2 regions of the Aminipila terrae genome follow, and region 1 is predicted to be linked to the other one. Evidence: riboswitches for the same ligand, from Rfam matches in the RefSeq annotation. Region 1 holds a riboswitch; the other holds the start of a gene.

Region 1 (8,094 bases):
TTGTTACAGTTGCCTTTAGTGTTAATTTTGTGTCTGTATCTCCTAAAGTTACTCTACCTTCATTTGTAATAGTCTCAAGTTTAGAAGACTCCCACACAATATTACTTCCATTTTTCCCAGTTGTAGGCAGCTCTATATCTCCTGTAACAAACAGTGGTATAGATAATGAATCATAGTCTTCTGTTCCTTTTTCATTGTTTTGGTCAGCAATTGCCAGCACTTTTACAAGAAAAGTTTTTGTCTGGGATGCTTCTCCTCGCTTAATATTAGCGGTTAACGAAACGACTGCATCCATTTGGCCTTGCTCTGGTCTGACTATATTCCCTGTGGAAGAATTGATTACATCTGAATTGGATGATTCCCATACTATAGTACTCCCGTAATACCCTTTTACAGGCAGGGAGATTTTTTCTGTTGCAATGTCTGGAAGTTTGATATTGTTGGTATCTTTCTGTACAGCCTCTGCATCAGTAAGTATGGAAGTATCATAAGTCATGGAAGCCAAAATAGACTTGCCATTCTGGTAATCTCCCATGGCCATGGCAACCCCCATGGTTGCAGGATCCCACGGCATATCATCATGTACTGGGTTTATATAAAATGCTCCATTATCTGCTCTTCCGTTACGAAGTTTGTTCCAAAGTCCGTATTCATCCACTTTATCTTTGTGACCACTGGCAACTAAAGCTGAAATATAATAGGCATATTCCTCTGTTCCATAATTTTTTGAGTTATCCAAATCATAAACGAACTTTAAAGTCTTTAAAATTCCATCTATTTCTTTTTGCGCAAATTCTTTTAACGGCTTTGTCTCCCCCTTAACGGTAATTTGCGTACCATCATTTAACCAGCGGCTGAATAGAATAATCGCAAGACTCTGATCTACCTGCCCATCAATTTCTAAAGATCCATCCCTGTCAATCTCAGCTAAAGCCCGCCCACCTTCTACATTTATATCCTGACGTTCCTCTGCATACTTGTCATCTTTTGCATCTATCATGTGCGAGAATATGTCTTCAATAGCTCCTATTCTGCCATAATGGGTTCCTGCCTGCTGCTCATTTCCCCAGTCTTTTCCCCCGAAGTAAGCCTCTAGTGCCATTGTGTTTACAACACAATTTCTTACAGGATATCCGAGTGTTGAAGAAGGATTAGAAAAACTCCCATTATCGTACTGTCCAGATATCATTTCACTAATTAAATCTGCCTGCTCTGTCAATCCTGTGCTGGGATAAACCTTTATATACTGCCTTGGATCTTTGTCCATGGCAATCCAGTCAAGCACCGCACTTGCTTCAGGGTTCCTAAAAGTTACATCATCGCTATAGTACCCACCTGTGCCATAGAACTGTGTATTGTCCGCTATACCTCCAAGCTGGGGATCATTCATTAACGAAGCCAGCGAAAATGCCTGATGGCATTTGTTAATGCCTTTGCTTGCTTTATCCAGCGGATAGCTTTTATAGTACTGTTTTAACAGTTCCATATTTTTTCCAAAAGGAAATGTTTTATCCTCTGGTTCTATATTAAAAACTTTTGTCCGGATTACCGTTGCACAGTTACCACTTTTGATGATAATTTTTAGCTGAACCGTGTTATCCGGCTCCCCCGGTTGGAGTGGATGAACCTCTTTATCTGCAGAGGAAACCACTTTTTCATTAGAGGATACTAAGGAAACAGTATCTTCTTTTTCTTTAATAAGAGCAACAATATCATCTACTGTTGCCGCAGAATCCACGGTGGTTTTTAAATCTGCCACAGTTTTAAAAACTGCTTCTTCTGCTTCTTTTCCAGCGGTACGGTCTGCCTGATTTGCTTCTGCCAGTCTTAGAAAAACTGATTTTGCGTTTGCATCACTTTCCAGTCGTTTTCCATAATCCAAAGCAATGGCAGCCATAGCAGTAGCTTCTCCATTTGCTGATGAAGCACTTGCCGTGCGCTTATACTGCCCGTCTTCCATCTGGAAACCCGCCAGTTTCTTCCACTCATCTTCACTAACCGCTTGCCCTGTTGAAAGTTTTGCAACGATATAGGCTGCCATTGTCTCACATTGAGAAGTATAAACAGTTTTTCCTGAAGCTTTTAGTGTTGCTAAAGCAGTTGCTAACTTACCAGTACCCGATTTTGCTTCTTCCGAATTGTCTAAAGAAAGTCCCTGTGTCAGCCAGAAGTTATTGTAAAAGGTAATGTTTTGAATCTTATTGCTTAGTCCCCATTGCGCTGTTCTAAAGCTATTGATTTCCCCTGCAGAAGAGTTTGAAGCAGCAAGGGCAGTAGTTGCCTTTATTTTATATTATTTAAACAAATATTTTTACCTCTATCCACTCCATATGCAGGCCAGGTATCGCCCCAATATGCATTTAGTGCTAATAAAGCCAGACCATCTGCGGCTTTAGGATTAGTATTATTTTCAATATTTGTAAAATATCCTGTTTCCCCAGACTGAGAACTCAGCAGTTCATGTATATAGTTATGCCCCTGAAAATCTGCAGGATCTCCACCTGCTGCCAGGATATCCAATATAATCTGTGCCAGCCAGGTTTGCGCATTTACTCCATTTGTCGTTTCAGATAAAGTATCCGAAGCGTTAGCTTCTCCAAATTTTAAGTCACTTATTTCACGATATTTTAAATGGTATTGCTCTTCCATCTGCGATGCTGTTTTTAAAGCCTTCATACTGGCTCTTTCGCCAACCGCAAAACGGGCTACACCTTCCATGGGTGTTGAGAGTTCTGTGTCCTGTCCCAAATTTTTATAATATGCTGTCACTTTATCCAGCTGACTTTCCAGCACGTTTCCTTCCTGTGGTGCCTCTTCTGACAGCAACTTTATTTTTTCATTTGACTTTATATCTGAATTATCTGTTTCCCCTGTTTTTTGTATATCAGTTTCTCCAGAAATTTTATTTTCATGCTCATCTTGTATCTGTTCATTTTTTTCCTTATCTGTGTCCTTATTTTCCCCAATATCTTTAGTAGCTTCTTTCTCTATATTCCCTTGTTTGATTGTTCCATCTCCACATTATCCAAAAGAACAGTATTCTGATTTTCTACAGACTCATTTTCTAGCTTACTTTCTGCAAAACTAAATCCCATACCCAACTGTGATATCAGCATTACAACAATTAATACCACTGCTATTTTTCGTTTTATCATATTCTAAAACCTTTCTAGAATTTCAATCTGATTTTTATCTTAAATTATATCTAAAAGAGACGGCAGTTATAAAAATCTGCCGTCTTCCATATTGGGATAAAATCTTAGTAATACTACTTCGTTGTAGGTCCGTCAATCTTCCAAGTGTAATCATAAGTACTGTAATCGAATCTGATTTTATCTCCCTCATGAAGCTGGATTCTGCTTAAGTATTCAGCTGCAGATGTTTCTGTACCACCAGCTGGTGTAATATATGCACTCCAGCCTGCTCCAACAGATTCACCCCACCACTGTCCATTATCATCCTTGTATTCATCATACTGATTGTAAGAGGTATAGCTTCCTACATCTTTAATATATGCACCTGGATTTCCATACTTTGGCGCTAAATCAACACCGGTAGTTACGGCTTTGTTAGGAATATAAGTTTTTGTTGCTGCAATAATAGCATCCATAACGGATGACTTTGTCCCCAAAGGATTGATTGTAGCAGAATTAAACTGATCTGCTGTAAAATAGGATTTTGTTGCCAGAGTTATGTTAATACCCATAGGTACATTTATTGGTGTACTTGTATTCCAAATGGGATTTCCCTGAGACGTAAACTGCACTTTTACATTCACCGTGTTTGTATCAGCAAATGCAGTTACGGACATGGCAAATACCATGGCAACAACTAAAACTAGCATCATGATTCTAGAGTTTAAAAACTTTTTCATCTTAAATACCTCCACTTTTAATTAAAATTTATCCTATGTTTTATCAGCCTTATTCAAACTAGCTCTGTATAGATTCCTCCCCTTTCTGTAAATTTATTTTCAAGTGTAAGAAACACCTGTTAACATTTTTCCTTTTCTTTTTAAGTCAAAATAGATTTTTATTGCTTAACCTTGTATAAATTCTGGTAGTTTCTAGCTGGTTTGTATCAAACTCAGGTGACTTCTGTATTAATTCAAATTTTTCTCCTGGTTTCATATAAGGTTTCATTATTTCTGCTACCTGAGGGAATAATTTTATTTTTTCTCCATAAAAATCAACTAACAGCATCCAATGTTCTTCACATTCAGTCTCTCCTATAGCCTTTAAAATCCAAGCAGATTCCACCTCAATACTATTGGCAAAAAACTGCTTTAAATTTCTTGTTAAGCCTTCTGGAACTTTCTCTGGTTTCCGAAGCTTAAGCTTTCCCGAGTGTTCTTCTCTCCGCAGCATCATACCCATTGTACGGGAATCAATAATTTCCATAATCTTCCTGTCTAATACAATGTTTTCTTCAAATGGGGATATGACAATACCATTTATCTCAATAGCTGAGTCAATTACCAAATATTTAAGTCTGCTATAGGGTATCTGCACAAGCTGCTCTTCTGTAAATCTGCCTAGTTTTGATTCCTTATGTAAAAAAGCAGGAATAAACTGTTTCCCGTCTCCAGTCATAAGCATTGCAAAATTCTGTCTGTTATCTTCCTGGATTTTACCCAGACTAGGTATCCACAATGTAGTTTCAGTAAGCCTCTTAAAAAACTGATTCTCACTTTCTGAAGATTTTTCATTTATCAGCTGCTTAAATAAATCAATTAACTCTGTATTTCTTTCTTCCATGTTATTCTTTCTCCTCTTCACACTTGATGTTTTCCCTTTTTATCCATTAAAAAAACTGTGACGCTTATCGTCACAGTTCCGTTTTTAACTGTATTCTAATGTACTTTAAACCGACACTAAACCACGCTTTTTTATAAGCGCGTTGTTAGCCCCCACCTTTACCGAGGTATGCTTAAAATTTATGTTTGTCTTCTGACTTGTGTATCTTCATCTTTTGCCTGCCTTCCCAAGTATACACTCAGTGGCTGCTCTTCACAAGAGCTGTGGCTCAGACTCCACACTTACAGCGGCGGTACCGTCCCGGAATCTCACCGGAGTTCCATCTTAGCTATTAACATATTTACTGTTAACAGAACATAATACATAATTTCCAAATTTTCACTTTTATTTTTTATTTCATCCTATCAACAAATTTTCCTATTGTCAATTATTTGTTTTATTGATTTCATCGTCATTTTTCTCTCTTTTTCGACCTTGATATTTACATTTTAATCCGTAAAACCATGTATTAATAGCACCTTTCCAGAATTACACGGGTAGTTTGTCTATCAATATTTTCTAATACATTTTTGTCCAGTACAATGTGTTCTTCAAAAGGAGCAATAACAATCCCGTTTATTTCTCCCCTGAATCAGCTACTAAACCTACCAGCCTTTTATATGGTATTTGTATAAGCTGTTCTCCCTTAAACCCTCGTAAACTGGATTCTCCCTGAAGAAAAGCTGGCACAAACTTCCTTCCATCTGAGGCGGTAAGCCATACCCGTTTATCTTGTTCGTTACACTTGAAATCTAGTGCTCTCGGTATCCAGAATTTAATGTCAGCCAACCTTTTAAAAATGTAGTATCTCTTGCTTCAATTTTTTCTTTAATCAACCTTACAAACAATCTGGTTAAATTTGTATATGATTCTTCCACGTTTCTTTCCTCCTTTACTCACAAAAAAACTGTGACCAATCAAGTCACAGTTCCGTTTTCAACTGTATTTTAATGTATCTTAAACTCACGCTAACCTACGCATTGCTTATGGTTATATCTTTTTCCATAAAAGCACGTTTAACTCTTATGTTTGTCTTCTGACTTGCGTATCATAATCTTTTGCCTGCCTTCCCAAGTTTCCTCAGTGACTGCCCCTTTTCAGGGCTTTGGCTAAAAACTCCTCGCTTACAGCGGCGGTACCGTCCCGGATTTTCACCGGAGTTCCATCTTGGCCATTAACAGTATATCTGCTAACGGAACATAAAATACATTATTTTTATTTATTCATTTTTACTCTAAATCATATTATCAATAAACTTTCGTTTTGTCAAATACAGGATAAAATCTTTCTGTTCACCCCAACTCTTTTTCGCAGGTATTTCTTATACTAATTTACATTTTCTAAGTAACTTAACTAAAGCTTCACCCTTTGGCAGCATACCAATTTCATTTTCTTCTATAGCTTTTATTTTTAGCAGCACCATTCCGTATGCTACCGCTCCAATACCAATGGCAACTACAGTGGACATGCTGTTACCGATAAATCCAGCCAGTCCCTTATAGGCACAAAGAACTAATACAAACATCACAAGACCTGAGATAAGCGGTTTCCATACTGATAGTTTCAAATCAAAAGTAATACCTGTCATCTTTTTAACTGCTGCAAAATTAATCATACCAATAGTAATATATCCAAGAGTGCTTCCAATAGCTGCACCTTCAACATTCAGGTCTGTTATACCCGTCAGAATAAAAGTTGAAATACATTTAACTACAAAACCTGCTGCCAGCCCCCATACTGCAATTCCAGGTTTCCCCAGCCCCTGCAGGGTTCCTGCCATGGTCTGTGCAATACATAAAAAGACAATTCCAATAGACAGGAAAAACAAACAGCCGGCAGAGCTTACTGCACTTGCTGCCTGAAGCGGATATAAAAGTTTCATGATAGGTTCTGCTAAAGCCATAAGCCCAAAGCTGCACGGAACGCCAATAATCATGGCAGTTCTCAGTCCCAGTCTGACATTTAGCTTCAGGAAAGCAGCATCCTTTATACTAGCTGCTGCTGCAATAGCAGGAACCATAGACAAAGCCATTGACAGTGCCAGAGCCATAGGAAGATTGATAACAGGCCCTACCATACCTGTCAGCTGACCATACAGAGCATTTGCTTCCCCAGCAGAAAAGCCTACAGACTGCAGCCTTCTCATAACGATTATAACATCTGCAATGTTCATAATAGGAAGTATAGATACACCAATGGTAATAGGAATAGCAATAGCAGCCAAGGTTTTTAAAATACTTCCTGCGCTTTCTTTAGTGGTATCCTGGGTTTCATTTTTTAATGGCAGTTTGGATTTCTTATATAAATAAATAATTAATAAGACCAGAACCCCTGCGATGGGACCTATGCTTGTCCCAACAGTAGCTCCTGCAGCTGCATATTCGATTCCCTTTGGTACCAGCATAATAGCTAATGCCAGGCCGATTGTGACTCTTACAGCCTGTTCCATAAGCTGCGAAGTGGCTGTAGGGGCCATTTCCTGCATGCCTTGAAAGTATCCTCTGAAAACTGCCATAATAGGCACAAAAAGCAATGCTGGTGCTATAGAAATCATAGCATAATACGCCCCTGGATTTCCAAGTGCTTTTACAATGGGTTCTGCCCCAAAGAAAAATATAGATGAAGCTACAATACCCAAAGCAAGCATCAGGATAAAAGATAGCTTAAAAACCCTGTGAGCCTCATCACTCCTGCCAATTGCTATACGCTCTGAAGTCATCTTTGATATGGCAGCGGGTGCTCCGTTAGTGGAAAATACCAGTAAAAAGACATATATAGGATAAGCTGTCTGGTAATATCCCATACCAGCATCCCCTATGATATTTCCAAGGGGATTCTGAAAACTGCCCCCATAACCTGTACTAATAATCCCGCTAAGCCTAAAATTGCGGCACCTTTTAAAAATGATTTTTACTCATCTATATGAATCTCCTCTAAGTATTATTTTTTTCATTGTCAGACGCAAATGAATCAATTATATATTATACCAAAAAAACTACTATAGTGTATATGTTTTCTTTGTGAATTTTGTTATACTAATATCAAATGTCTTTTAAACAGTGTTTTTTATAAAATATATCATAATATAACGATAAAAAGAGGTACGAAATGAATACATTTGCAAAACCAACCATGTTAATGATTTTAGACGGTTATGGAATAAATAAGAATTCCTACGGCAATGCAATCGCTGCCGCTTCAAAGCCCAATTTAGACAGAATATTTAATACCTATCCCCATACCACTTTAAAAGCCTGTGGCCTTGACGTAGGGCTTCCTGCTGGTCAGATGGGGAATT
Region 2 (8,094 bases), 1.3 Mb from region 1:
CCAAGGGAAACTCCATACCTTTTACTCCTACCGTTTAATTTCACTGTAGTGATACCGCTCTTTGCATCATACGTAATGATTCCATTTTTCTCTATATTTTTATGTGTAATTGTCTTATCGATTTCTCTTCCATACTCAACTATGAGTTTTCTTAAATATGCCTGATCAATGTTAACATCCTTATTCTCCCTGTACCTTATATCTGGATCATTTTTGTCTTCCCATGGCCAAATGATAGAAGGGTAAACTGGTGTATCTCCTAACCCTGTAGTGTCTAACATAGTGGTCATGTCTTTCTCCAGATATGAAATGTCACTCATTGGTCTCTCTAAATACTGAATGGGGTCTACTAACTGAATGTTCTTGCCATTTTTATCGCATGGCTTGCTATCCTTAGATTCACAGAAAACAATTTCAATTAATCCTTTCCCAGTGTTAGCGTCTCGTCCCATTTGTCCAACTACATCACCTTGTTTAACTACATCCCCAACTTGAACTTTCGGATAAGTGTCCATATCTTACTTGCATTGTAATATTGTTGTATTTAAAATCTACATAAAGAAGGTTGCCGTACGTAGATGAATAACCTTTATATGCCACTACACCATCGCAGACAGAATAGACATTGCTATTTGCCGTACCCTGAATATTCATCCCTTTATTTACCGCAGTATACTGTTCATCAATTTGTCCAAACCACAGCGTTACTTCAGATGAATCTGCAGGCCATAATAATTCTCCTGTATTATTAGGTATCGATGTCTCAGGCGGTGTCGGTGGCACATATCTTTCTCCTATTACATAAAAACTATCATTATCATTTCCAAAAGTCAGTACACCTCCGCTGTAAGCCATACCCTGCAATGCATAGGTCTCTCCAGGTGTCTGCCATACTTTTGCTCCATTGCTTCCATTGAAACAATAGCCTGCTCCAGTTCGAGAATTAGTAGTAAAATAGAGGTAATCTACTCCACCCTTTGTATATACTAATATAGAGCTTAGTACAGGTCCCGGTTCTGCGACGGAAGAAACTTCATGGTTTCCTGTTTTGGCTACCTTTTGGACGCCTCCGGCAGTAAATCCACTGTAGTAACCCACATAAATATTATCTCCTACTACTGTTGGAGTAGAAGTAGAGGTTCCTGCCAGCTGAGCTTTCCAGTCTAAAGTCGGGATTCCTTCTTCAGGAGTAAAGCTCCATAAATAACCACCCTGGCTGGTAAAGTAAAGATGTCCGTCTACCAGAGAAATAGTGCTGCGCACATTCCCTGATTCCACTCCTCCTACAGTTGACAAATTGATAACGCTCCCTTCCGAAGTATTGTCAAAATCATTACCTACCGGACGAGCATAAAGATATCCTTTGTCTCCACCAAAATAAACATAATTACCCTCTACTACAGCACCTGCCCGATAAAAGCCGCCATTGCCTGGATTAAAAGTTTTTAACTCCTCATTATCAAGATCATACTGATAATAAGTTCCTAAATAATGCCCTGACCATGTGCCGAAGTATAGATACTCTCCACTTTTCACAATAGGAGTGCCTATTACTGCATTATCTGGTATATTTAAGGACCATTCTGTAATAGGTTCTTCATCAATATTTGCTACTTTTGTAATAGAACTATTCTGTTCATACAACTGGCAATATTCAATCTCCACAGTATTACTGTCATTTTCTGAAATTTCATAGGTAAATTCCAAAATATTATTTGTCCCTGTATTTACAGCGGATTCGGCTGTTGAAAATTGTTGCCCAAACATTAGGTTAAAATAAAAACGTCCATCAATAAAATTGCAAGAGTTTAACGACTCACTTCCAACTATAGTTCCATTTAGCTTAGCAGTGATAGTCATATTCACATTGTTTCCGTTAATTTTTACACAGGTAGCAGAGCGATGAGTGTCACCCTTAGTCAGATTTACATTTGTCTGGGTCAAAGTAACAGTCTGATTACCCGATACGGTTACCTTTCCATCCTCCATGGCAGTCCCTGCAGAAGATACCGTCCAGCCGTCTGTTATGGCTCCTCCAGTCAATGCCAGCCCATCATTATAGGCTTTCTGATTATATCCTGATGCTCCCACATAAATGCATCGGTTATCAGTATCCAGGTAAGGAGAGGATAGTTGGATGCCTGAGCACTGTGTAATTTGCTTATCCCATACTACCTGTGGAGTAGATGCCGTGCAGTCAATTTTGGCTAGTCTGCCGCCACCTTTACCATATGCAGCTTTATACCCGTCATAAAGCACATATGCATAGGTATTTCCATTTCTAGTTTCCATGACAGGTACCGTATCTACTCCTGCAAATGGTTGTCGTTCTGCCCATGTCGACCCTATACTACCAGATCCGTTTTTAGGTAAATCTACACGAGTGACACTTGGACTTCCGCTAATTTCTGCTCCATCTGTCAAAATTCCGTTATGAATATCATTTCCCTGATAGGTTGGCCAGTCCATCCCATAGGCACTCAGACCTGTACTCATAACCATAGCTATAATCATAAGTACTGCCAATGATTTTCTTAGATTAAATGTCATTTTTCTTTTGTTCCTCCTGTTAAAATAATACACAAACACCTATACTGCAAGCTGCTGCAGCCACTTTTACAAAATGTTCCCCCTTTTGTTTTTGCCAACAAAAAAGGCTGTAGCAAATCTGCCACAGTCCATTTTCACTGTTTCTCTTTTATTTATTTTAAAAAATAAATTAAAAATACAATTCCCTGGTCATTTACCTCGTAACCAGTTACTATTTTAATCCATGCAGGCCTTCTGACTTACGTATCCACATTTCTGCCCTCTTCCCAAAAGCTTTATTTGCTTTCAGTGATGGTTTTTCATCTTGTATATGAATGGGCAGGAACTCCTCGTTTACAGCGGCGGGTCCGCGCCGGACTTTCACCGGCTTCCCTCTTAGCTGCCGGCTCCCGCCGACAGACATAGATATTTATTTAATTGAATAGCTCTCCTTGTCGAAATTTGTTTAATATTGTCGAAATTTCATAATTATATATGAAATGGAAATATTTATATTTTCATCAACTATAATATCACTTTAATTTCTATATTTCAACATTATTCTTAATTAAATATTTCTTATCTTTTTATCATGTACTGCTCATAAATTAAAACTGTTGAAAGGTTATATAACCATCCCCCGACAGTTTTAATTATCATGATGTTTCCTACAGCATCCGAATCTTATTCTAACTCAGTGTATGCCAATCCTCTTAAAACGTTCTACTTCTCTAATCTGTTGATTATATAAAAGTTTTGTAATAGTCTTAGTTCTTGCTAAGAAAGTCTAAAATTTAATCAGACCATTCCTATATCAACGGCCTGGGACACATCCTGATTTCATAAATGCTCCGATAAATTAATAATTTGATTTAACAGAAAGAGCATAAAAAAATTATATTATAATAATATTTATATGCGATAGATTCTGAGATTGAGATTTCCATTAATTTTGCCTCTTTGAAATAGTTTTTCCTACTCTTCTCAAACTAAAAAATACATTTAATCACTCCCTTTATTCGACATGATGCCTTATTTTTTTATGGTAGACTATATTATCCAATTTTAAGAAGGAGGTTTGTTATGGAAGACAGAGTATTGAAAAATCAAGAGCCTGCCGATGTGTTTTTCTATTTTGAAGAACTCAGCAAAATTCCCAGAGGTTCCGGCAACGAGCAGGCCGTTAGTGACTATTTGGTCTCTTTTGCAAAGGCTCATGGTCTGGAGGTCATGCAGGATGCAGCACTAAATGTGCTGATTAAAAAACCTGGCAGCCCAGGCTATGAAAACAGTCCCGGCGTGGTCATTCAAGGTCATATGGATATGGTCTGTGAAAAGGGCCCCGGTGTGCTCCACGATTTTTTAAGAGATCCGATTAATCTTCAGGTGCATGATGACATGATATATGCCACGGGCACTACGCTGGGGGCAGATGACGGTATTGCCGTTGCCATGGGGCTGGCTCTTTTGGCCGCCGAAGACATTCCCCACCCGCCATTAGAGCTATTAGTTACAACCTGTGAGGAGACGGGAATGGATGGAGCTCACGGACTGGACTCAAAATCCATCTCAGGTAGAACACTGATTAACATTGACTCAGAAGAAGAGGGTATTTTAACTGTCAGCTGTGCTGGAGGATGCATGGCCCGGATTAACATCCCCGTTTCCTGGGAGACTCCGGATACGAATATGAACTTTTTCTCCTTGACAGTGGAAGGCCTTCAAGGGGACATTCCGGAATGGAAATCCACAAAGGCAGAGCCAATGCAAATAAATTGCTTGCCCGCTTGCTGGATTATATGAATGCTAATTTATCTTTTACATTGTGCTCTATAGACGGTGGTTCTGCGCACAACGCTATTGCCCGGGATGCCAGAGCTGTCATCGGATGCCTCAAGGAGGATGAGGAATTGTTGCGCAAGCAATTAGATGACCTGGAGGCAGTACTACGAGATGAATTCAAAATAGCAGATCCGGACCTCCGCATTGTTCTATCCCCAATGGATAGCCAGCCTAAACAGGTCTTTACATCCAGTAGCGCCCAGCAGGTGGTCCAATTCCTGTACCTCATACCAAATGGAGTTCAAACCATGAGCATGGATATCGAGGGGCTTGTGGAAAGTTCTTTGAATCTGGGCGTCATTGAGACCAGGGAAGAGACGGTGGAAATCATCAGCTCTATCCGGAGCTCTTTGGGCAGTATCAAGGCGAATATCTTCAATACTATTGTTTCTATTGCACATCTTACAAATGGAAAGGTGGTTGAAGAGTCATCCTATCCAGAGTGGCGATACGACCCTGACTCAAACGTACGGGCATTATTTGCTGATTTATATGAAAAGATGTTTGGTGAAAAACCTCTGATGAATGCCATTCATGCCGGACTGGAATGCGCATTATTTGATGAAATGTTCCATGGGCAAATGGATATGATTTCAATTGGACCTACTATGATAGGGGTTCACACAGCAGAGGAACATCTGAGCATCCCTTCCACCCAGCGAACATGGAAATTTTTGAAAGAAGCACTTAAAAATATGGGCTAACTACAGTCAGATAAACCTTTTGGGTATTAACAGAATTGAAAATAAACATCTATTTCCAATAAATTGTTGAAAGGTGAGTGTTTTATGAATAAAAAACTATCCAAAGAAGCTTATGGCGGCGTATCTGGAAAAGACTACGTGCCATATATCTCTAACGGCTCCAAACTTGGAGGAAATATTGTCGTCTTAATTATCGGTATTTTATTAGCCGCACTATTTGCGGCCTCCACAGCTTACTCTGGCATGAAGGCTGGCCTTACTGTAGCTGCCGGTATCCCCGGCTCTATCTTAGGATCTGTATTCATTGCCATCTTTGCTAAGAAAAAGGGCATTCTGGGCAAAAACCTGATCCAGGGCATGTCCAGCGGTGGTGAATCCATCGCCAGCGGTATGATTTTCGTTATGCCAGCCATCCTTCTGATTGGCTCTCATGTTTCCGCTCTGGAAGGCTTCGTGATTGGAGCAGGTGGTGCCCTGTTCGGCCTGGGATCTATTTCTTTAATTTATAACTACCTGATTGTGGAAGAACACGGCAATCTGATGTATCCTGAATCCATGGCCATTTCGGAAACCCTGGTGGCATCTGAAGGTGCCAAAGATTCTATCAAGTTCATGGGTACTGGTTTTGTCATCGGAGGGATTCTCACTGTTTTGACCAGCTCCTTCCTGAACGTGACCAACAACGTCATCAGCTATGTAAATGAATCCTTCTATAAATGGCGTTTTCAGCTGGAGGTGAATCCTCTGCTGTTGGGTATCGGTTTTATCGTTGGTCTGCCAGTGGCACTGACTATGTTCTCCAGCTCTATCCTGTCCAACTTCGTCATTACGCCTCTGATTGGATATTTTGCCACTTTAAGTGGAAGCACGGCCCCAGTGTGGAATAATCCGTCTGTGGCCATGGGTTCCATGCAGGTAAGCGATATTGCTGGCAGCTATGTAAAATATATCGGTGCAGGTATCATGCTTTCTGGCGGCCTGATTGGTGCCATTCGCCTGATTCCTACTGTTGTCTCCTCTATTAAGGAGACTAAAAATGCTAAGGCCACAGGAGAAGGTGGCGGTACTCAGCAGACCGTCATTCTACTGGGTGGTATGGTAGTCGGTTTTGTGGGCGGCTTCATGATCTCCGGCGGCAATATTATGATGGCTATTCTGACCACCATTTTGTCCTTAATTCTGTCTATGCTGTTCACCATCGTTGCAGGGCGTCTGACTGGTACAATTGGTACTTCCAATCTGCCTGTCTCCGGTATGACCATCGCCTCCATCGTGATTGTTACTCTGCTATTTGTGGGCATGGGTTGGACCAGTGAAGTAGATAACCGTACCCTGCTGCTGTTTGGCACCTTTATCGTCACCGCCATTGCTACGGCTGGTGGCTATTGTCAATCTCAGAAGGTTACCTTCGTCATCGGCGGTGATAAGAATGAAATGCAGAAATACTACGCCATAGCCAGCATCGTGGGTGTGGTAGTTGTTACTGGTGTCATCTTATTACTTGCCAGCCAGCTGTCCATGACTGGTGATAACGTACCATTTGCACTGCCTCAGGCCAACTTAATGGCAACATTGACTTCTGGCATTATGTCCGGCAAACTTCCGTGGGTTATGATCATCGCTGGCATGTTTCTCGGCGTTGTCTTCTTCCTGCTTGATCTGCCTGTTATGACGGTTGCTATCGGATTCTATCTGCCAATCGCTACCACCTCCATCATTCTGGTAGGGGCTCTGCTTCGCGTACTTGTAGAAAAGGCATCTAAGAGCGAAGAAGAAAAGGATTACAGAATCTCCAACGGCGTGAGCCTATCCTCCGGCCTGGTGGCTGGCGGCTCCATCATTGGACTGATTGGCATCATCCTACAAGTAACTGGCGTGGTTGGCGCAACCCCTCCATCCGGATTTGCCAGCTCTAATGGTATGGCTTTAATCTTACTAGTGGTTCTGGTGGTTGCTACCATTATCCCTCTCATGAAAGCTAAACCAAAGAATGTCAGCTAAACAACCCAATTTATTAGATATCATATTTCAAGTTTCAAGCAAGCTTCTATATGAGGTCAGTGATGAGGGCATCGTGACTATACTGATTAAACAGGATCATATGATTCAACGCTTTTTCCGAAAGCTGAGGGTCAAAATCCCAGAATATCGGCAGATTGCGATGGATGACTTCGGAAGTTACGCCTTCCTGCAAATCGATGGCCATAAAACGGTACGGGAAATTGGTGAGGCGCTTGAAGCTAAGTTCGGAGATAAGGTGCACCCCCTCTATGAAAGACTGTCGCTGTTTCTGACCTATATTCAGCATCGGTGCCACTATATCGAAAAAGTTCAGCCTTAAGTTTCTCTAAAAAGCGTGGAAAGCGCTATAGTTACATAAGCGCAAACGCTAAAAATGAACAAAAATAAATACCCCTTGATGTAGGAAATAACACTACATCAAAGGGTATTTTTAATTTATCAGTATCTATAATAGTTCACGACTTACTGAAACTACTTCGGCTTCTGTATTATCTTCAATAAAATTAAGCACATTATCCAGAATACTGTTAGCATGGGCTGTTTCATCTGTTACACAGGCTATCCCTATTACAATAGCCTGGTGCATATCCTGTTTATCCACTTCTGCTATTGAAATATTGAATTTGTTGCCGGCCTTTGCGCAGATACTTTTTACAACCATACGTTTTTCTTTTAAAGAATGTACCCAGGGTGCATGAAGCTCAATTAACATGGTTCCTACAATCATAAGATGACTCCTTCCGTGTTTCAGTATATTATATGTTAATTGTCAATATTCTATCATAGATTCTCTGCCTAATCATTACCAAAAGATAAAGATAAAGTTCGGTTGATAAAAAGTTTAATCCAAAGGAGCAACGAGCTTTTAAATCAAAATCTAAATACCACTTTCCAGACCTATGAGGATAATTGCAGAGCAATAATCAACACAGCAGAACAAAGATTAGAAAAAATTCTTCGGTTCTTCACATACAGCACCACAAACAAACACCGTAAA

What was found. A riboswitch is a leader RNA that binds a small molecule or an ion and turns the genes downstream of it on or off. The one in region 1 is predicted to bind cobalamin.
Region 2: it holds a riboswitch for cobalamin, as region 1 does, so the genes downstream of both, Ami3637_RS08900 (hypothetical protein) here and Ami3637_RS02530 (enhanced serine sensitivity protein SseB C-terminal domain-containing protein) in region 1, are expected to answer to the same signal.

The regions. Positions count from the first base shown of each region.
Region 1 is NZ_CP047591.1:543,358-551,451, forward strand. Features, by position in the region: gene Ami3637_RS02510 (immunoglobulin-like domain-containing protein) at 1-2,041, opposite strand, end outside; gene Ami3637_RS02515 (hypothetical protein) at 2,284-2,826, opposite strand; gene Ami3637_RS02520 (hypothetical protein) at 2,988-3,155, opposite strand; gene Ami3637_RS02525 (hypothetical protein) at 3,269-3,874, opposite strand; gene Ami3637_RS02530 (enhanced serine sensitivity protein SseB C-terminal domain-containing protein) at 4,020-4,757, opposite strand; cobalamin riboswitch at 4,923-5,132, opposite strand; gene Ami3637_RS17790 (hypothetical protein) at 5,549-5,674, opposite strand; cobalamin riboswitch at 5,806-6,014, opposite strand; gene Ami3637_RS02535 (polysaccharide biosynthesis protein) at 6,118-7,704, opposite strand; partial or broken gene gpmI (2,3-bisphosphoglycerate-independent phosphoglycerate mutase) at 7,905-8,094, shown strand, end outside.
Region 2 is NZ_CP047591.1:1,854,703-1,862,796, reverse strand. Features, by position in the region: gene Ami3637_RS08905 (hypothetical protein) at 1-515, opposite strand, end outside; gene Ami3637_RS08900 (hypothetical protein) at 475-2,550, opposite strand; cobalamin riboswitch at 2,758-2,970, opposite strand; gene Ami3637_RS18555 (M20/M25/M40 family metallo-hydrolase) at 3,613-4,332, shown strand; gene Ami3637_RS18550 (peptidase dimerization domain-containing protein) at 4,269-5,075, shown strand; gene Ami3637_RS08885 (OPT family oligopeptide transporter) at 5,160-7,076, shown strand; gene Ami3637_RS08880 (PqqD family peptide modification chaperone) at 7,066-7,416, shown strand; gene Ami3637_RS08875 (DUF503 domain-containing protein) at 7,543-7,824, opposite strand.